3 regions of the Labrys sp. E2SS-1L genome follow, and region 1 is predicted to be linked to each of the others. Evidence: riboswitches for the same ligand, from Rfam matches in the RefSeq annotation. Region 1 holds a riboswitch; each other region holds the start of a gene.

What was found. Region 1 has a riboswitch for cobalamin ahead of bluB (5,6-dimethylbenzimidazole synthase). Riboswitches for the same ligand answer to the same signal wherever they lie in the genome.
Region 2: it holds a riboswitch for cobalamin, as region 1 does, so the genes downstream of both, ACIGJE_RS14260 (aromatic ring-hydroxylating oxygenase subunit alpha) here and bluB (5,6-dimethylbenzimidazole synthase) in region 1, are expected to answer to the same signal.
Region 3: it holds a riboswitch for cobalamin, as region 1 does, so the genes downstream of both, ACIGJE_RS12010 (ABC transporter substrate-binding protein) here and bluB (5,6-dimethylbenzimidazole synthase) in region 1, are expected to answer to the same signal.

The regions. Positions count from the first base shown of each region.
Region 1 is NZ_CP172712.1:2,096,580-2,102,639, reverse strand. Features, by position in the region: gene ACIGJE_RS09735 (DUF975 family protein) at 1-218, shown strand, start outside; gene ACIGJE_RS09730 (hypothetical protein) at 353-1,612, shown strand; gene ACIGJE_RS09725 (TerB family tellurite resistance protein) at 1,605-2,240, opposite strand; gene bluB (5,6-dimethylbenzimidazole synthase) at 2,309-3,046, opposite strand; cobalamin riboswitch at 3,090-3,270, opposite strand; gene ACIGJE_RS09715 (cupin domain-containing protein) at 3,408-4,028, shown strand; gene ACIGJE_RS09710 (ABC transporter substrate-binding protein) at 4,166-5,107, shown strand; gene ACIGJE_RS09705 (ATP-binding cassette domain-containing protein) at 5,392-6,060, shown strand, end outside.
Region 2 is NZ_CP172712.1:3,087,169-3,093,228, reverse strand. Features, by position in the region: gene ACIGJE_RS14270 (ribonucleoside-diphosphate reductase subunit alpha) at 1-116, shown strand, start outside; gene ACIGJE_RS14265 (ribonucleotide-diphosphate reductase subunit beta) at 335-1,450, shown strand; cobalamin riboswitch at 1,901-2,105, shown strand; gene ACIGJE_RS14260 (aromatic ring-hydroxylating oxygenase subunit alpha) at 2,223-3,467, shown strand; gene ACIGJE_RS14255 (FAD-binding oxidoreductase) at 3,628-4,716, shown strand; gene ACIGJE_RS14250 (hypothetical protein) at 4,718-5,023, shown strand; gene metH (methionine synthase) at 5,420-6,060, shown strand, end outside.
Region 3 is NZ_CP172712.1:2,603,622-2,609,681, reverse strand. Features, by position in the region: gene ACIGJE_RS12025 (class I SAM-dependent methyltransferase) at 1-323, opposite strand, end outside; gene ACIGJE_RS12020 (ABC transporter ATP-binding protein) at 358-1,161, opposite strand; gene ACIGJE_RS12015 (FecCD family ABC transporter permease) at 1,158-2,180, opposite strand; gene ACIGJE_RS12010 (ABC transporter substrate-binding protein) at 2,182-3,225, opposite strand; cobalamin riboswitch at 3,418-3,647, opposite strand; gene ACIGJE_RS12005 (CobW family GTP-binding protein) at 3,719-4,687, opposite strand; gene recQ (DNA helicase RecQ) at 4,969-6,060, shown strand, end outside.

The DNA of each region.
Region 1 (6,060 bases):
TCACCTGGGTGATCTGGTTCGCCTATCTCCTGGTCGTGAATGTTCTGGCACGGATATTCGGGCCCGGTGGCGGCATCGCAGCCCTGATCATGATGCTGCTCGTCCTGCCGCTGATGTATGCGTGGCTGATCGGGGTCTATTCCATTGCCGCCTATCGCCTGCGGGTGCTCAAGGATGGCGTCGACCTGACCGGCAGCGTGGCTGGTGTGTTCGACTGAGACCTGTACTGAGGAAGCTCTTTCCCCGGCGCCGCAAAGTCGTTGCGGCGTTCGCGGCCTATGCCCTATCCAACGATCTTTCAGGCAGGCTCCCTCCGATTCCCGGTGTATGCCGTGCCCCGACGGGAATGACGATGCGCTATCTGCTGACATGGGCCATGGCCTCCGCGCTGACGGTGGCGGTCTCTCTCGCGCCGGCCAGGGCCGACAATGCGGCCTCGGCCCTGTTCCAGAGCTATCTCGGCAAGGGCCGCATCAGCGAGGCGGACGAGCAAATGCTGGCCCTCGCCACCAAGGCCAGCGGCAATGCCGACGCCAGGCTCGGCCTCGGCATGGTACGCACGGCACGGGCGCTCGAACATCTGTCGCAAGCCCTCTACAAATATGGCTTTGCAACCGAAATCCCGGCAATGCGCCTGCTCGGCCTGTCAGGTACCGTCTTCAGCACCAATCCCGATCCGCAGCCCATCACCTATCAGGATTTTCGCGGCATCCTCACCACCTTCGTGGCCGACCTCGAAAAGGCGGACCAAACCTTGGCAGAGGTCGGCGACATCGAGGCCAAGCTCACGGTCGATCTCTCCGTCACCCGCTTCGACTGGAACGGCGACGGCATCATCGACGAGCGCGACCATATCGGCGCAGCGATCTCGGACCTCGACGATGCCGGCAAGCCCAAACCCTTCATCGTCGCCTTCGACACGGCCGACGCCAAATGGCTGCGCGGCTATTGCAACTTCCTGATGGCCCTGACCAAGACCCTCTTGTCACACGACATGTCGCGCAGCTGGGACGCCGGCTTCGGCAGCCTGTTTCCGCGCGCCGTCAGCGGCCTTGCCAAGGCCAATGGCGTCGATGGTGACGACGGACTGGGCATGACCCTGTTCGGCACCAGCAAGCGCGATACCGATGCCATCGCCGACCTGATCAGCCTGGTGCACACCATAGACTGGCCGGTGGCCGACAAGGCGATGTGGCTGGAAGTGCGCAGCCATTTCAAGACGGTGATCCAGCTCAATCGTGAGACCTGGGGACTGATCGCCAAGGAAACCGACGACGACCACGAATGGCTTCCCGGCCCACGGCAGAAGAGCGGCGTGCTCCCCTCCCTCGAAGTGACGCAGGAGCGCATCGACTCGTGGCTCGCGCTGCTCGGGCAGGTCGACGAGGTGCTGGACGGCAAGCTTTTGATGCCGCATTGGCGCTTTGCCAAGGGCATCAATCTCGCCAGGGTGTTCGAGCAGCCCGGCAATTTCGACCTGGTGCTGTGGATCACCGGCCCGGGGGCCCTGCCCTACCTCGACAATGGCAAGGTGATGGACGCCGAGGCCTGGGGACAGGCCACGCGCATCTTCGGCGGCGACGTCGCGAGCTACGCCTTCTATTTCAATTGAGCGAGCGCCCGGCTGCGGCATCCGGCGCGAGCAGGTGCCGCTTCAGGCGAACGATCGCCTCGCGCTGCAAATCGCTGGCCTCACCATAGGCATTGGCGACCTCGGTCAGCATGTCGATGAGCTGCTGGCGCTCGGGCAAAGACAGGCGGGCGCGGAAAAGCGGCACCAATTCCTCGGCAACCGGCGTGAACACCCGGCCGCGATCCGTCAATTGCAAGGCCTGCTCATAGATACGCTCGCGGTCGCCGATCCCGAGCGGGTCGCTCATCAGGGCGAGGATGGTGTCCCGTTCGGCCCGGGTCAGCAACCCATTGGTGCGGACGAGCTGGATCATCAGGACGACGGCAGCGAGCCTGGGATCATCGATGGCCTTGAGCGAGACACGCTCCAGCGCCTGAGGCCGGACCGTGTCGGCACCCCGGTCGAGCGGGAGGGGAACCACCTTCGGGACGGCCTCGAGCCGGCGTGCTGCCGCCGGCTTGCGGGCCTTGCCGCGCAACAGCCAGAACAGGCCGACGACGGCGGCCACGAACGCTCCGATCAGGATCGCCCTCGGCCCCTCCAGCAGGACCAGGCTGGTGATCAGCAGAGCAATGATCCAGATCGCATTCTTACGCAGGAAATCCATCGCCCGTATCATCCGATCGGGACGGCGCATATCTGCGCCGGCCACCCCAAAGCATTTTGTGCTTTGCTCTATGAAGCTGCATCTCCCATAGCGGCCCGCATGGCGGCGAGCAAGGGATGGCCGGGCTGCCGGCCGTCCCAGCCGTCGAAGCTCAGCACAGCCTCCGGCGGCAGGCGCTGGCGCCAGCCCTTCACCTCCAGTTCGGGCCGGGCATAGGCTTCGTGCACATAGCCCAGGCACAGATAGGCGACCGGCACCACCCGCGCGGGAATGCCCAGCGCCTCACGCAGGCGCGCCGGATCGACGATACTGACCCAGCCGACCCCGACCCCCTCGGCCCGTGCAGCCAGCCAGATATTCTGCACCGCGCAGACGGTGGAATAGCGGTCCATCGCCATGTCATGGGTGCGGCCAAGCACCACCGGGCCGGCGCGGTCGGGATCGCAGGTGATGCACAGATTGACCGGGGCATCGATGATGCCTTCCAGCTTCAGCGCGCGATATTGCGCCTGCTTTTCAGGCGGGAACATTGCCACGGCCTCGGCATTGGCTTCCTCGAACAGAGCCTGCACCTTGCGCCGGGTTTCGGGGCAGCGCAGCACGAGAAAACTCCAGGGCTGCATGAAGCCGACCGAGGGCGCGTGATGCCCGGCCGTGAGGATGCGGGCGAGGACATCATCCGGCACAGGCTGCGGGCTGAACTGGCTGCGAACGTCCCGCCGGGTGAAGATAGCGCGATAGACGGCTTCACGTTCGGCCGGCGAAAACGGCCCCGAGGGCGCGAGCGCCTCGTTGGATGGGTCCATCGTCATTCCCCTTGCGATGGCAATCGCCGCGCCGTCCGCGCACGCCGATCTATCGCCTCCGGCCGGTCTTCTGACTCGGGATCCACCCATCCGGACGCCTTCCCCGCAGAACGAGTGGCCTGAAACCTGCCCGGATAGTCCCCCTTACAGCGTTGGGCACGTCGCGGCTTCAAACCGCGTTCCCGATTCTCCCGCAAGCGGGCACCGAAGGTCTTGCGGGTGTAGCATGGCAGGTGCCGGCTGCCCAGCCGTTTGGGGCGCCGATGCCGAGCTGCCAGCGGCGAAGTGGACAGGGTGCAGGCTTGTGGCCTAGAATCGTCGGCTAGGCTTTCGGGCAATGACGCATCCTGGCAATCGCGAAATGAACAAAATCGATCTCAAACGGCGCGCCGGCGATCAGCCCGATCCCCTGGAACAGGCCAATCCCGTGCGGCTCGGCACCCGCCTTCGCCTGGCCCGGCAGACAAGGGGGCTGACGCTAAAGGCCCTGGCCACGGCCGCGGACTGCTCGGAAAGCCTGTTGTCCAAGATCGAGAACGGCAAGGCTTCCCCTTCCCTGCCGATGCTGCATCGCCTCGTCGAGGTGCTCGGCACCAATATCGGCTGGATGTTCGAGGAATCGGATAGCGAAGAGGGCATCGTCTTTCGCGCCGGCACGCGCCCGCTGATCTCGCTGGACCCGCTCCGGCGCGGCGAAGGCATTTCGCTGGAACGGGTGATTCCCTATTCGCCCGGCCACCTTCTCCAGTGCAACATCCACCATATCGAGGCCGGCGGCGAGAGCGCCGGGCCGATCCAGCACCAGGGCGAGGAAGTCGGCTATGTGCTGGCCGGAACCGTGGAGCTGATGGTCGGCGAGCGCACCTTCAAGCTCTCCGCCGGCGATACCTTCGTGTTCAAGTCGGAACTGCCGCACTGGTATCGCAACACCGGAACCGAGCGCGCCAGCATCTTCTGGGTCAACACGCCCGCCACCTTCTGAGGCTTTACGCCGTCGGCGTTTCAAGAATCCCCGAAACCGCCATTCAAGTAACTTGACATGAATTCAAGTCTCTTGAATGATGCGGATGTCAGAACTGAGAATGAGCCCGGCACGGGCCATCCATGAAGGGAATTGAAATGCGGCTTTCAAAATATCTCGCCGGCTGCGCGGCGGCGGCAGCCCTGGCGCTGTCCCTCGGATCGGTGTCCGCTTCGGCCGACACTTTCGCCCTGGTCACCATCAACCAGCAGGCCCTGTTCTTCAACCAGATCAACGAAGGCGCTGAAGCCGCCGCCAAGGCGGCCGGCGCCAAGCTCGTCATCTTCAACGCCAACAATGTTCCAAGCGCCCAGAACGACGCGATCGAGAACTACATCACCCAGAAGGTCGACGGCATCATCCTGATCGCCATCGACGTCAATGGCGTGAAGCCCGCCATCACCGCCGCCAAGAAGGCCGGCATCCCCGTCATCGCCATCGATGCCCAGATTCCCGACGGCGACAATGTCTCCTTCGTCGGCGTCGACAATCTCAAGGCGGGCGAGGACATCGGCAAGTTCTATGCCGACTACGTCAAGGCCAAGCTGAATGGCACCGCCAAGATCGGCGTGGTCGGCGCCCTCAATTCCTACATCCAGAACCAGCGGCTGGACGGCTTCAAGAAGGCGGTGACGGCCAGCGGCCTCAAGGTCACCTTCCTCGACACCGTCGACGGCCAGAACGTGCAGGACGTGGCGCTGAGTGCCGCCGAGAACCTGATGACGGCCAACCCCGACATGACCACGCTCTACGCCACCGGCGAGCCCGCCCTGCTCGGCACCGTCTCCGCCGTGACCAGCCAGGGGCGCACCGACGGCGTCAAGGTCTTCGGCTGGGACCTGACCAAGCAGGCCATCGAAGGCATCGACCAGGGCTGGGTGACCGGCGTGATCCAGCAGGACCCGGCCGGCGAAGGCAAGGCTGCGGTGGAAGCCCTGACCAAGCTCAAGAAGGGCGAGAAGATCGAGCCGATCATCAACGTTCCCGTGACGATCGTCACCAAGGAGAACGTCGACAAGTTCCGGGGCATGTTCAAGTAACGGGCCGACGGCGATTTCCTGATTAAGGTCGCGCTGCCCCTCACCTTACCTCTCCCCGTAAGAACGGGGCGAGGGGACTTCGATCGCGCATTTCATACCGAAAAGATCTCATCTCGCCCAACCGTTGGGCGAGATGACAGGGCTCAAGAATCGATCACAACGCTTGCGCCCCCTCGCCCCGTTCTTACGGGGAGAGGTAAGGTGAGGGGCAGCGCGAGCTTTCGAGATTTGTGAAGTCTCATTCCCGAAGCCTCGGGACAGACTTTTCATTGCCAGGCGGAACCATGATGGACAGTGGCGAACCCTACCGCGTCAAGATGACCGGTATCTCCAAGCGATACAACACGATCCAGACCCTGGACGACGTATCGCTGATGCTCAGGCCCGGCGAGGTGCTGGGACTGGTCGGCGACAACGGTGCCGGCAAGTCGACCCTGAGCAAGGTGCTCTCGGGCGCCGTGATCCCCGACTCCGGCACGATCGAGATCGACGGCAAGGTACAATCCTTCGCCTCCCCCGCCGATGCCCGCGCCGCGCGGGTGGAGATGGTCTATCAGGACCTTTCGCTGTGCGACAGCGTCGACGTTGCCGGCAATCTCTTCCTCGGCCGCGAGCCTCGGCACCGTATCCTCGGCGTGCCCTTCCTCGATCAGCGCCGCATGCATGGGCAGGCCCGCGACATGCTCGACAAGCTCGGCATCGTCATCGCCGATACCAGGCTGAAGGTCGAGAACCTCTCCGGCGGCCAGCGCCAGTCGATCGCCATCGGTCGCGCGGCTTCCTTCAACCCCTCCGTGCTGATCATGGACGAGCCTACGGCCGCCTTGGCCGTCGCCGAAGTCGAGGCGGTGCTCGAGCTGATCCGCACCGTCAGCGCCCGCGGCGTCAGCGTGATCCTGATCACCCACCGCCTGCAGGACCTCTTCCTCGTCTGCGACCGCATCCAGGTGATG
Region 2 (6,060 bases), 990 kb from region 1:
CGGTGCCGCAGGCGGCCGCGCCGATCCTGATCGAGGCTCAGCCGGACCTGGCTGCATCGGAAGCCTGGGGCAAGGCCTGCTCCATCCACGATCCCGATTGCGAGGCGTGCCAGTGAGCCGAGAACAGGGTGGAATGCGCTCCAAGAGTTCGTCCGCCAATAAGTGCCTCGAATTGGCTCGACCTTTGTCATTGCCGGGCTTGACCCGGCAATCCAGTTCCCTCCTCCGGACGACGAAGTGCGGTTCCTGGATGCCCGGGTCAAGCCCGGGCATGACAAAGGTGCCGCTTCAGTTACTTCCGGACAATGTCTCCGATGAGAAGAAAACGATGACGATGCTCGACTGGTCCGAACCCGTTTCGCCCGCAAGCCAGCTTCCCCTGCCGCAGAGCATGGCGGATGCAACCGGCCTTGGCGCCATCGACCGCAAGGGCGGCCGCGTCACGGTCGACGAGAAGCGCATGATCAATGCCCGCGCCGACGTGAACCAGCTCCTGCCGCTCAAATACAAATGGGCCTGGGAGAAATATCTCGCCGGCTGCAACAATCACTGGATGCCGACCGAGGTCTCGATGCAGGCCGACATCGCGCTGTGGAAGTCGCGTGACGGCCTGACCGAGGACGAGCGGCGCATGCTCAAGCGCAATCTCGGTTTCTTCGCCGCCTCCGAGAGCCTGGTCGCCAACAATATCGTGCTGGCGATCTACCGCCACCTCACCAATCCCGAATGCCGGCAATATCTGCTGCGCCAGGCTTTCGAGGAGGCCGTGCACACCCATACCTTCCAATACATCGTCGAGAGCCTCGGGCTCGACGAGGGCGAACTCTTCAACATGTATCGCGAGGTTCCCTCGATCACCGACAAGGCCGCCTGGGCCCTCAAGCACACCCAGCATCTCGACGATCCCGATTTCAAGACCGGCACGCCGGATGCCGACCAGGCCTTCCTGCGCGACCTCGTCGCCTTCTATGTGATCTTCGAGGGCATGTGGTTCTATACCGGCTTTGCCCAGATCCTCTCGCTCGGCCGGCGCAACAAGATGGTGGGGATCGCCGAGCAGTATCAGTACATCCTGCGCGACGAGAGCATCCATCTCAATTTCGGCATCGACGTGATCAACCAGATCAGACATGAGAACCCGCATCTGTGGACGCTGACCTTCCAGGCCGATCTGCAGCGGATGATCCGCGAGGCCGCCGAGCTGGAAGCCGCCTATGGCCGGGATACCATGCCGCGCGGCTTTCTCGGCCTCAACGCGGTGTCGTGCGAACAATATATGCGTTTCATCGCCAACAGGCGCTGCGCCCAGCTCGGCCTCATGCCGGTATTTCCTGATGTCGAGAACCCCTTCCCCTGGATGAGCGAGGCGATGGACCTGAAGAAGGAGAAGAACTTCTTCGAGACGCGCGTCATCGAATATCAGAACGGCGGTGCGCTGAGCTGGGATTGATGGCGGGCATTCAAGGAGCAGGCCATTGGGCAGGAATTGCATTCCCTTGTCGTCGGGCGCGCGCTGCCCCTCACCTTACCTCTCCCCGTAAGAACGGGGCGAGGGGGCGCACGCGTAGCGAATAGTCTTCAAAACTCTCATCTCGCTCTGCCGGTGGGCGAGATGACGGGTTTTCGGCATTAAACTCGACGCCGGAGTCTCCTCGCCCCGTTCTTACGGGGAGAGGTAAGGTGAGGGGCAGCGCTACCGAGAATAATTTCATTCGCGCTTAAGCACCGCGCAAATACCTCGAAAAGAGCGTGATTGGTTGCTTTGTCGTTCCCCGCCGCGCGGGGGATGATGGACATTCGGTGTCCCCTTCCCGACCTGCCTCTCCAAGCCCTCGACAACAATGTCCTGAACACACCATCATCCGTCGCATCGTCTCTAGTCGGCGCGCCGACTCGATGTATTCTAATCCTCATTCGAGGTGCCGGTCCGCTCCCAAGGCGGCCCGGAGAATTGGGAAGCCGGTCCAAATCCGGCGCTGCCCCCGCAACGGTAGAGGAGAAGATCGCGGCAGGTGCCACTGGGTCGGGAAGACCTGGGAAGGCGTCGCGATCGGGCCGGAAGGCCGCTCCTGAGCCCGGAAACCAGCCCCGATGAAAACCGACGGACGCGGTGGGCGTTCCGGAAGGAGGTTCGGCTGTGCCTTTTCACCGGCGCAGACCGCCGGGCCGCTTTCCCCTCCCGCCGTCAAGTCAACGCATTGGTTGTCACGCGGGATTTTGACATGACTGCGCATCAGGACATGCTGAGCCGTCTCCGGACCCATCAGCCGGGCACGACGCTCGAGGGCAAATTCTACACCGACCCGGAATTCTTCCGGCTGGATATGGAGAACATCTGGTATCGCGAATGGCTGTTCGCGGGCCATGACTGCGAGCTCGGCAAGCCGGGCAGCTATTTCACCCTCCAGGTCGGCGATTATCCGGTGATCGTGCTGCGCTCCGGCGACGGTGCCATTCGCGCCTTTCACAATTCCTGCCGGCACCGGGGATCACGGCTCTGCGCCGCGACAAGCGGCAGCGTCGCCAAGCTGGTCTGCCCCTATCATCAGTGGACCTACGAACTCGACGGCCGCCTGTTGTTCGCCCGCGACATGGGACCCGGCTTCGATGCCGCGCAATATGGGCTGAAGCCCGTGCATTGCGAGAGCGTGGCCGGCTATGTCTGGATCTGCCTTGCCAAGGAGGCACCCGATTTCGAGACCTTCCGCGCCGGCGCCATGCCCTATCTGGCACCGCATGGCCTGAAGAACACCAAGGTGGCCTTCGAGAGCACCATCGTCGAGAAGGGCAATTGGAAGCTGGTCTGGGAGAACAACCGCGAGTGCTACCACTGCGCGGGCAATCATCCCGAGCTCTGCCGCACCTTCCCCGAGGCCCCGACGGTGACAGGCGTGCAGGGCGCCGACAAGGATCCGCTCATCGGCCAGCATTGGCGGCGTTGCGAGGAAGCCGGCCTGCCCAGCACCTTCAGCATTTCCGATGACGGCCAGTTCCGCATGGCGCGCATGCCGCTGCTGCGCAATGCCGCCAGCTATACGATGTCCGGCAAGCCGGCCGTGCAGCGCCCCCTCAGCCCGACGATCGAGGAAGGCAATATCGGCGCCCTCCTGCTCTTTCACTATCCCACCACCTGGAACCACGTGCTGGGCGACCATGCCGTCAGCTTCCGCGTGCTCCCGATCGGGCCGAAGGAAACCCAAGTCACCACCAAATGGCTGGTGCACAAGGATGCGGTCGAGGGGGTCGACTACGACCTCGATGAACTCACCCATGTCTGGCAGATGACCAACGACCAGGATCGCCAGATCGTCGAGGAGAACCAGCTCGGCGTCTCCTCGCCCGTCTACACGCCCGGCCCCTACGCCCCCGAACACGAGGGCGGCGTGATGCAGTTCGTCGAATGGTATCGCAACGCCATGGAAGCGGCGCTGGGTAATGACGGCGTCCGCCTGCGCAGCGTGGCCTGAGGCCCTTTCACCCTCCCCTGGAGGGGGAGGGTCGGACGAAGTCCGGGGTGGGGTGAGAAACACAGCAGCCGACGAAAACACCCCACCCCGACGCTTCGCGTCGCCCCTCCCGCTCCAGGGGAGGGTGTTAGCAAAACCGATATATACAGGGGTAGACACCATGCCGACGCCCTCCGCAGCCCTGGCGAAATTCAGGCATATCGACGAAACGCCGCCCTGGAACGATCAGAGCCAGGCACTCGAATGCGTTTCGATCATCCATGAGGGCCGCGATGTCGCGACCTTCACCTTCCGCGCCGCCGAACAGGGCTGGTTCCGCTACGAGCCCGGCCAGTTCATCACGCTGGAGATCCCCGCCGAGGCCGGGCCGGTGCTGCGCACCTATACGCTGTCGTCGAGCCCTTCCCGCCCGCTTTCGATCAGCGTCACCGCCAAGGCGCAGGCCTCCAGCATCGGCACGCGCTGGATGCTTGATAACCTCAAACCCGGCACGCGCTTGAAGGCCTACGGCCCGCTCGGACAGTTCAGCTTCTCTCGTCATCCGGCCGAAAAATACCTCTTCATCTCGGCCGGCTCGGGCATCACGCCGATGATGTCGATGACCCGTTTTGCCGAAGACCACGGCGGCGCCACCGATATCGCTTTCGTCAACTGCGCACGCCGGCCGGGCGAGATCATCTTCCGCCAGGAACTGGAACGCATGGCCGGACGCATGCAGCGCCTCCGCCTCGCCTGGATCGTGGAAGAGACCGAGGCCCATGAAGCCTGGACCGGCTTCCAGGGTCGGCTCAACGCCCCGGCCCTACGCCTGATCGCACCGGATTTCCGCGAGCGCGAAGTATTCTGCTGCGGCCCCGCACCCTTCATGGCAGCGGTCAAGGACATGCTCGAAGCCAATGGCTACGACATGCGCCGCTATCATGAAGAGAGCTTTCAGCCAGCCGAAACGCCAATGGAGGAAGTCGGTGCGGACGAGGCCCTTGCCGGCGAAGCCAGCGTGGCCTTCACCAAATCCGGCATCGAGGTGCCGGCCTCCAGCCGCGACACCATTCTCCAACTCGCCCGTGGCGCCGGCCTCAACATTCCGACCGGCTGCACCATGGGGCTCTGCGGCACCTGCAAGGTGCAATGCCTGTCGGGAGAGACCGCGATGACCCATCAGGGCGGCATTCGCGAGGAGGAAATCGCCGCCGGCCTGGTGCTGGCTTGCTGCACCAGGCCGCTCGGCCGCGTCGAGATCGAGGCCTGAGATGACGATCGCCGCGCAGAACACCGTCGATGTCGACGCCGCCATCGTGCACTCCATCCTGCGGGCCACACGGGCTGATGGCCCCGTCATGCCCGAGGAGCGGGCCCGTACCCTCCTGCTGGCCTGGATCCTCAGCCGTGAAGACGGCGCGGACCTGGCCAGGGAAGCCGCCGATTTGAAAGTCCTGCTGCACGAGGCCTCGACATCGGACAATCCGCTGCTGCCGCATCTGAGCAGCCTGCTCGACGAGGTGCGCGATCATGCCGGCCGGCGACGGGGTCGGCGGCGTTTGCGGGTGGATGCCTGAAGAAGCGGACGAGACGTCCACGGTCCCAGCCGAGGCGTTTCCCGCATGATGCCGGACATTATAGCGCTTGCTTTATGCTAGATAGAAGAGGTGCTGTCATTCCCGGCGCCGCCGCAGGCGGTGGGAAGGGAATCCAGGGCCGAGGCATGTCGCTCACAGCCCCTGGATCCCCTTCCCTCGCTTCGCTCGCCGGGGATGACAGGCCCGTCTTTCTAACCGGGTACGACACCAGCATTGTCTGCACCAGAGCCGTGGACTCCTGTCTGACCTTCCTATCCATCCCGCAATCCCAGACAGAAAACCGACGCTTCCAGGACAGTTCACCTTGACCTCGCCTTTCTCGGCGCTATCATATAAGGATATCTTGATATCGTAATTCCGTTATAGGAGCTCGTTATGAGCGCTCCGGTCGAAGCCCTGTTCGCCGCGCCTGCCCAGACCGATCGGGGCGCGGAGATCCTTGCCGCCCTTACCGCCGCCGCGCGGGAGCGCATCCTGATCCTCGATGGCGCCATGGGCACGCAGATCCAGGGGCTCGGCTTCGAGGAGGACCATTTCCGGGGCGAGCGCTTCGTCGGCTGTGACTGCCACCTCAAGGGCAACAACGACCTCCTCACCCTCACCCAGCCTGCGGCGATCGAAGCGATCCACTACGCCTATGCCATGGCCGGGGCCGACATATTGGAGACGAACACCTTCTCCTCCACCTCGATCGCCCAGGCCGATTACGGCATGCAGGAGGCGGTCTACGACCTCAACCGCGACGGTGCGCGCCTTGCCCGCCGTGCCGCGATCAAGGCGCAGCAGCAGGACGGGCGCCGGCGCTTCGTCGCCGGAGCGCTCGGCCCGACCAACCGCACCGCCTCGATCTCGCCCGACGTCAACAATCCCGGCTATCGCGCCATCAGCTTCGACGATCTCCGCATCGCCTATGCCGAGCAGATCCGCGGCCTCATCGACGGCGGTGCCGACATCATCCTGATCGAAACCATTTTCGACACGCTCAACGCCAAGGCGGCGATCTTCGCCTGCGAGGA
Region 3 (6,060 bases), 510 kb from region 1:
TCGCCGAGCCGGAAGCGCAGGCGCTGTCGCCCGGCATGCTTGCGCCGGGCGACAGCCAGCATCGCCTCGGAAAAATCCAGGGCCGTGACCTCGTGGCCGAGCGCCAGCAGCAGCTTGGTGATCTCGCCCGTGCCGCAGGCGAGGTCGAGAACCCGGCGCGGATCGCTGCCGAGATGATCGCGGATCGCCGCAGCCCAGGCCTCGAATTCCGGACCTTCGGGAATGTGATGCCCGAAGGCGCGGTCGAAGGTTTCCGACCGCCCCGACCAGTAATCGCGGATCTCTTCCTTGAGATCGTAATTCGCGGTGCCGGTGCTGGTCATCTGACGGTTCTCTCCATCTGTTGGCGGATGCGGGTCATGACGCCGCCGCGATCCAGCCCGCCCGCGGTGCAGGAAGATCCGGATGCCGATAGCGAATGAAGCAGCCTCCCGCGCCGTCGCGAACGATTTCGGCGGCGACACCGAAGACCGACTGGATGCGCGCCGCCGTCAGCACCTCGGACGGAGGACCGATCGCCTCGATCCGTCCCGCCTGCATCAGGGCAATGCGGTCGCAGAACATCGCCGCGTGGTTGAGGTCATGCAGGGCCGCCACCACGGTGAGGTTCTGACGGTGCACCAGATGCAAAAGGCCGATCTGGTGGCCGATATCGAGATGATTGGTGGGCTCGTCGAGAAGCAGGATCTCCGGCTGCTGCGCCAGGGCACGAGCGATGTGGAGGCGCTGGCGTTCCCCACCGGAGAGCGTGTGCCACAGGCGACCGGCAAGGGCGGTCATCGCCACCTCCTCGAGCGCGAGGTCGACGATAGCATCGTCCTGGTTCGACCAGGGCGTGAAGGCCCCCAGATGCGGTGTTCGCCCAAGCTCCACGGCCTGGCGGGCGGTAATGCGCTCGGCCGTCTCGGCCTGCTGTTCGACCAGGGCGATGCGGCGTGCGACTTCGCGGCGGGCGAGGCCATGGAGCGGCTGGCCCGAGAGAAGCACCTGCCCCCCCTGCGGACGGCGAATGCCGGCCAGCAGGGACATCAGGCTGGTCTTGCCCGAACCGTTCGGGCCGATGATGCCGAGCAACTCGCCCGGACGGACCTCCAGCGATACTCCGTGCAGGATCGAGACCCCACCAGCCGACCAGGACAGATCGTGGGCCGACAGGCTCATGCCGTCGCCTTTCTTTGGCTGAGGATGAGAGCGAAAGCCGGCGCACCGACCAGAGCCGTGATCACGCCGATCGGCAGAACCTGGCCGGGGATGATGATGCGGGACAGAATGTCGGCGATGATCATGAAGACGGCGCCGATCAAGGCGCTGGCCGGCAGCAGGCGCCCATGGCGCACGCCCACAACCATCCGCGCCGCATGGGGGATCACCAGCCCGACGAAGCCGATCGATCCGACGATACTGACCATCACGGCCGTCATCATCGCCGCAACACCGACGAGCACGACATAGGCGCGCCGGACGGAGATGCCGAGGGACGCCGCCGATTCCGTGCCGAAGGTGAAGGCATCGAGCGCGCGGGCATGCCACAGGCAGACCAGCAGCCCTACAGCCGTGACCGGCAGCGCCAGCCAGACGTCGGGCCAGCGTACACCCGAGAGATTGCCCAGCAACCAGAACATGATGCCGCGCGCCTGTTCGGCATTGGCCGCCTTGGTAACGATGAAGGAGGTCAGGGCATTGAAGAGCTGGGATCCGGCGACCCCGGCCAGGATCACCGCGCCGGTGCCGCGGCCCGAGCGCATCGCCAGCAAGGCGACGAAGCCGAAGGCCGTCAGCGCACCGAGAAAGGCGCCGGCGGGCAGGCTCAGGACCCCTGCCCCGAGGCCGAGGATGACGACCCCGACCGCTCCCGTCGATGCCCCAGCCGAGATGCCGAGGACATAGGGATCGGCCAGGACGTTGCGCAGCAGCGACTGCAGCACGACGCCCGACAACGCCAGGGCCGCGCCGCAGCAGGCCGCGACGACCGCGCGGCTCAGCCGGTAGTTCCACACGATGCCTTCATCGATGCGATCCAGACCATAGCCGGCGCCCCACAGGCGGTTGGCAGCCGTCTTGGCGACGACGTCCATCGGAATGGCCGTCTCGCCAATGGCGGCGCCCAGCCAGAGGGCCAGCACGAGCACCGCCAGCGCCAGCATCCCGATCGCCAGCAATCGTGTGACGGGGCGATTCATCTCAGCGCTTCAGGCCGAAACGCTGGATGGCATCGGCGAGCATCTCGATGCCCTCGACGACGCGCACGCTCGGCTGCATCGCCTGCACGTCCATCTCCACGACATGGCCCTGCTTGACCGCCGGCATCAGGCTTGCCACCGGATCGGTCTTGAGAAAGTTGAGCTTCACGGCGATGTCGTCGGCCGGATAGCGGCGACGATCCATCCGGCCGGCGACGATGATGGTCGGATCGGCCTTGGCGATGGTCTCCCAGCCGACGCTCGGCCACTCCTCCTCGCTCTCCACGACGTTCCGCACACCCAACGCGGACATGATATAGCCCGGCACGCTGTTCTTGCCGGCCATATAGGGATCGACGTCGACCTTGGCGCTCGAGAACCAGAAGGCGGCGGAGACCTTGCCATCGCCGGCCGCGATCTTGAGGCGGGCGGCTTCCTCACGCGCTTTCAGCTCGGCGACGACTTTCGCCCCGCGCTCCTGCACGTCGAAGATCTCGGCAAGCTCGGTGATCTCCCGATAGACCAGATCCATGGTGAAGAGGGTGCCGCGCGTGCCGTCGCCGCCGCTGGAATTGTCCTTGCCGACGCAATCGGCGGGCGAAACATAGGTCGGGATGCCAAGTTCCTCGAACTGCTCGGGCTTGCCGACAATACCGCTAGGCCCGACATGCCATTGGAACTGCGCCGTCACAAGATCCGGCTTCCTGGCGATCACGCTTTCGAAGCTCGGATCATTGTCGGCCAGACGCGGAATTTTGGCATTGGCCGCTTCATAGCCGGGCAATACAGGGCCGAACCACACCGCCGTGCCGACGACCTTGTCGGCCAGGCCGAGGAGATAGAGAACCTCCGTGCTGCTCTGGCCGACGGAAACGGTGCGCTGCGGCGCATGCTCGAAGGTGACGGTGCGGCCGCAATTGGTGAGCTTGAGGGGATATTTCGTTGCCTGCGCAGCCGCCGGATCGATACCCAGCGCCAAGCCAAAGCTGGCCGCAAGCATGACGGCGAAGCTGGACCAGCGGGCCTTGCTCGTTGAAAGGATCATGACGTTCTCTCGTTTCGCGATAAGGGAAGCAGCGGTCTTCAGCATCAGCCGAATACCGTGAGGTTTCCTCAGGCCAGGCTGTGGCAAAGGACGTGAGCGTGCGAAGCGGAGGGAACAGGCGGGCAAGCGCCCGAAACGTCGGGAAGAAACGTCACATTGTCTCCTGTTCCGGGCATCCCCGCCCGTGACATGGGATTGATCGAGATGACGGCAGGTTTCCTGGCTCGCGGATAAAGGCCTTGCATCTGCCTTCCCATGGGAGACCCACAGTGGCATGGCGCCTTTCGCGCCACGGGGATACTTGGCAATCCGCCTACAGTTGCGGGGGCAGCCACGGCATGGGCTTTTAGAAAGCCGAACCGTGTTCCCTATTACTCCCGACGGACTTGCATCCGACGGGAACCGTCACCGCACAGTTATCGGGGCGTCACGACCGCGGTCAAGCGAATATGCAAAGCGAACGGCCCCTGATGCCGTGCCCTGCCTTCCCGCGTCAGGCCCGACAAGCCAGGAAGCCCTGTTCGATCACGTCCTTCGGCAGGTTGCGCCCGATGAAGACCAGGCGGCTTCGACGCTCCTCCTCGGGCTTCCAGGCACGCTGATGATCGCCTTCGAGCAGCATGTGCACGCCCTGCACGACGAAGCGCTGCGGATCGCCATCGAAGGCGACGATGCCCTTCAGGCGCAGCATGTCCGTGCCGAACTGTTGCACGATCATGTTGAGCCAGGGCATGAATTTGCCGGGATCGAGCGGCTCCTGGGACACGAGAGCGAAGCTGCCGACATGATCGTCATGGTCGTGGTCATGGAAACCCTCGAGGAAATCAGGCTCGGCTTCGAGGATACGGTCGAGGTCGAACGCGCCGCGGCCGAGCACCTTGTCGAGCGCGATGTCGCAACGCCGGGTCTCGTGGAGAGTGGCGGTGGGATTGATGCGACGGATCCGCTTCACCACCCGATCGAGTTCCTCTGCCGTGACCAGATCGATCTTGTTGAGGAGGATCGTGTCGGCGAAGGCAAGCTGCTCCTGCGCCTCATGCGCCGTCTCGATCTCGCCGAGCAAATGCCGGGCGTCGACCACGGTGACGATGGAGTCGAGCTGGGTCTTGGCGCGCACATCGTCATCGACGAAGAACGTCTGGGCAACCGGTGCGGGATCGGCCAGCCCGGTCGTCTCGATCAGGATGGCATCGAAGCGGTCGCGCCGACGCATCAGGCCCTCGATGATGCGAATGAGGTCGCCGCGCACCGTGCAGCAGATACAGCCATTGTTCATCTCGAAGATTTCCTCGTCGGTATCCACGACAAGGTCATTGTCGATGCCGACTTCGCCGAACTCATTGACGATGACCGCATATTTCCTGCCGTGGCTCTCGGTCAGGATACGGTTGAGAAGCGTGGTCTTGCCTGCCCCGAGATAGCCGGTGAGGACGGTGACGGGTGTCTGCGGCGCGGGCTGCATGATGTCGGAATTCCTTGATCCGTTGCGGATGCCCCGCAGCATGTCGCTGCCGGGAGGCCTCATTGAATTTTGATTTATATGAAACGTTATAACATAACTATCGCAATCGCAAGCGAGCTCTCACCATCGTCACCCCAGCAATCGCCACGCAGGTGGGCAGAGGCTTGCTGGCATTCTCGACCGTGATCATTCCACCGGATTTGTCTGCCAGCAGAGGAAATCCATGCGGGAAATTTTCGAATCACGGCCCTTGTCGGGTAAGCCTCACGCTTCACCCTGCAATGGAATCAGGCACCAAGGTGCATCCTGCCGGCATGACCCTCTCCTCTCCGCGAGATCCACTCGCCATCCTCAATAGCGTGTTCGGCTACGCCGCCTTTCGCGGCCAGCAGGAGGCGGTGGTGCGCCATGTCACCGGAGGGGGCGATGCGGTGGTGCTGTTCCCGACGGGAGCCGGCAAGTCGCTGTGCTACCAGATCCCGGCTCTGTGCCGGCGCGGCGTCGGCATCGTGGTCTCGCCGCTGATCGCGCTGATGCGCGACCAGGTCGAGGCACTCAAGCAGGCCGGCGTGCGGGCGGCGGCGCTCAACTCCTCCCTGTCGCGCGAGGAGGCCTATAAGGTCCGTCGTTCCCTGATGGACGGCAAGCTCGACCTCCTCTATGTCGCGCCCGAGCGCGTGGCGACGCAAGGTTTCCAGGCCCTGATCGCCGATGCCGACATCGCGCTCTTCGCCATCGACGAGGCCCATTGCGTCAGCCAGTGGGGCCACGACTTTCGGCCCGAATATCGCGAGCTAGGCGGCCTCGCCGCGTCCTTCCCCGGCGTGCCGCGCATCGCCCTCACCGCCACGGCCGATCCGGTCACCCGTGCCGACATCATCGAGCGGCTCGGTCTCAACCAGGCCGAGGTCTTCGCCACCAGCTTCGACCGGCCCAACATCAGCTACGCCATCGTCGAGCGCGACAATGCCCGCCGGCAATTGCTGGCCTTCCTGGCCGGGCACAAAGGCAATAGCGGTATCGTCTACTGCCTGTCGCGCGCCAAGGTCGAGGAGACGGCGCAATGGCTGAACGAGCAGGGTATCCGCGCCTTGCCCTATCATGCCGGCCTGGAAGCGGCTGTTCGCAGCGCCAACCAGGACGCTTTCCTGGAGGAGGAAAGCCTCTGCCTGGTCGCCACGGTCGCCTTCGGCATGGGCATCGACAAGCCCGACGTGCGCTATGTCGCCCATCTCGATATCCCTGCTTCGGTGGAAGCCTATTACCAGGAGACGGGCCGCGCCGGCCGCGATGGCCTGCCCTCGGATGCCTGGATGAGCTACGGCATGGCCGATGTGGTGCAGCGCCGCCGCATGATCCAGGAGGGCAATGCG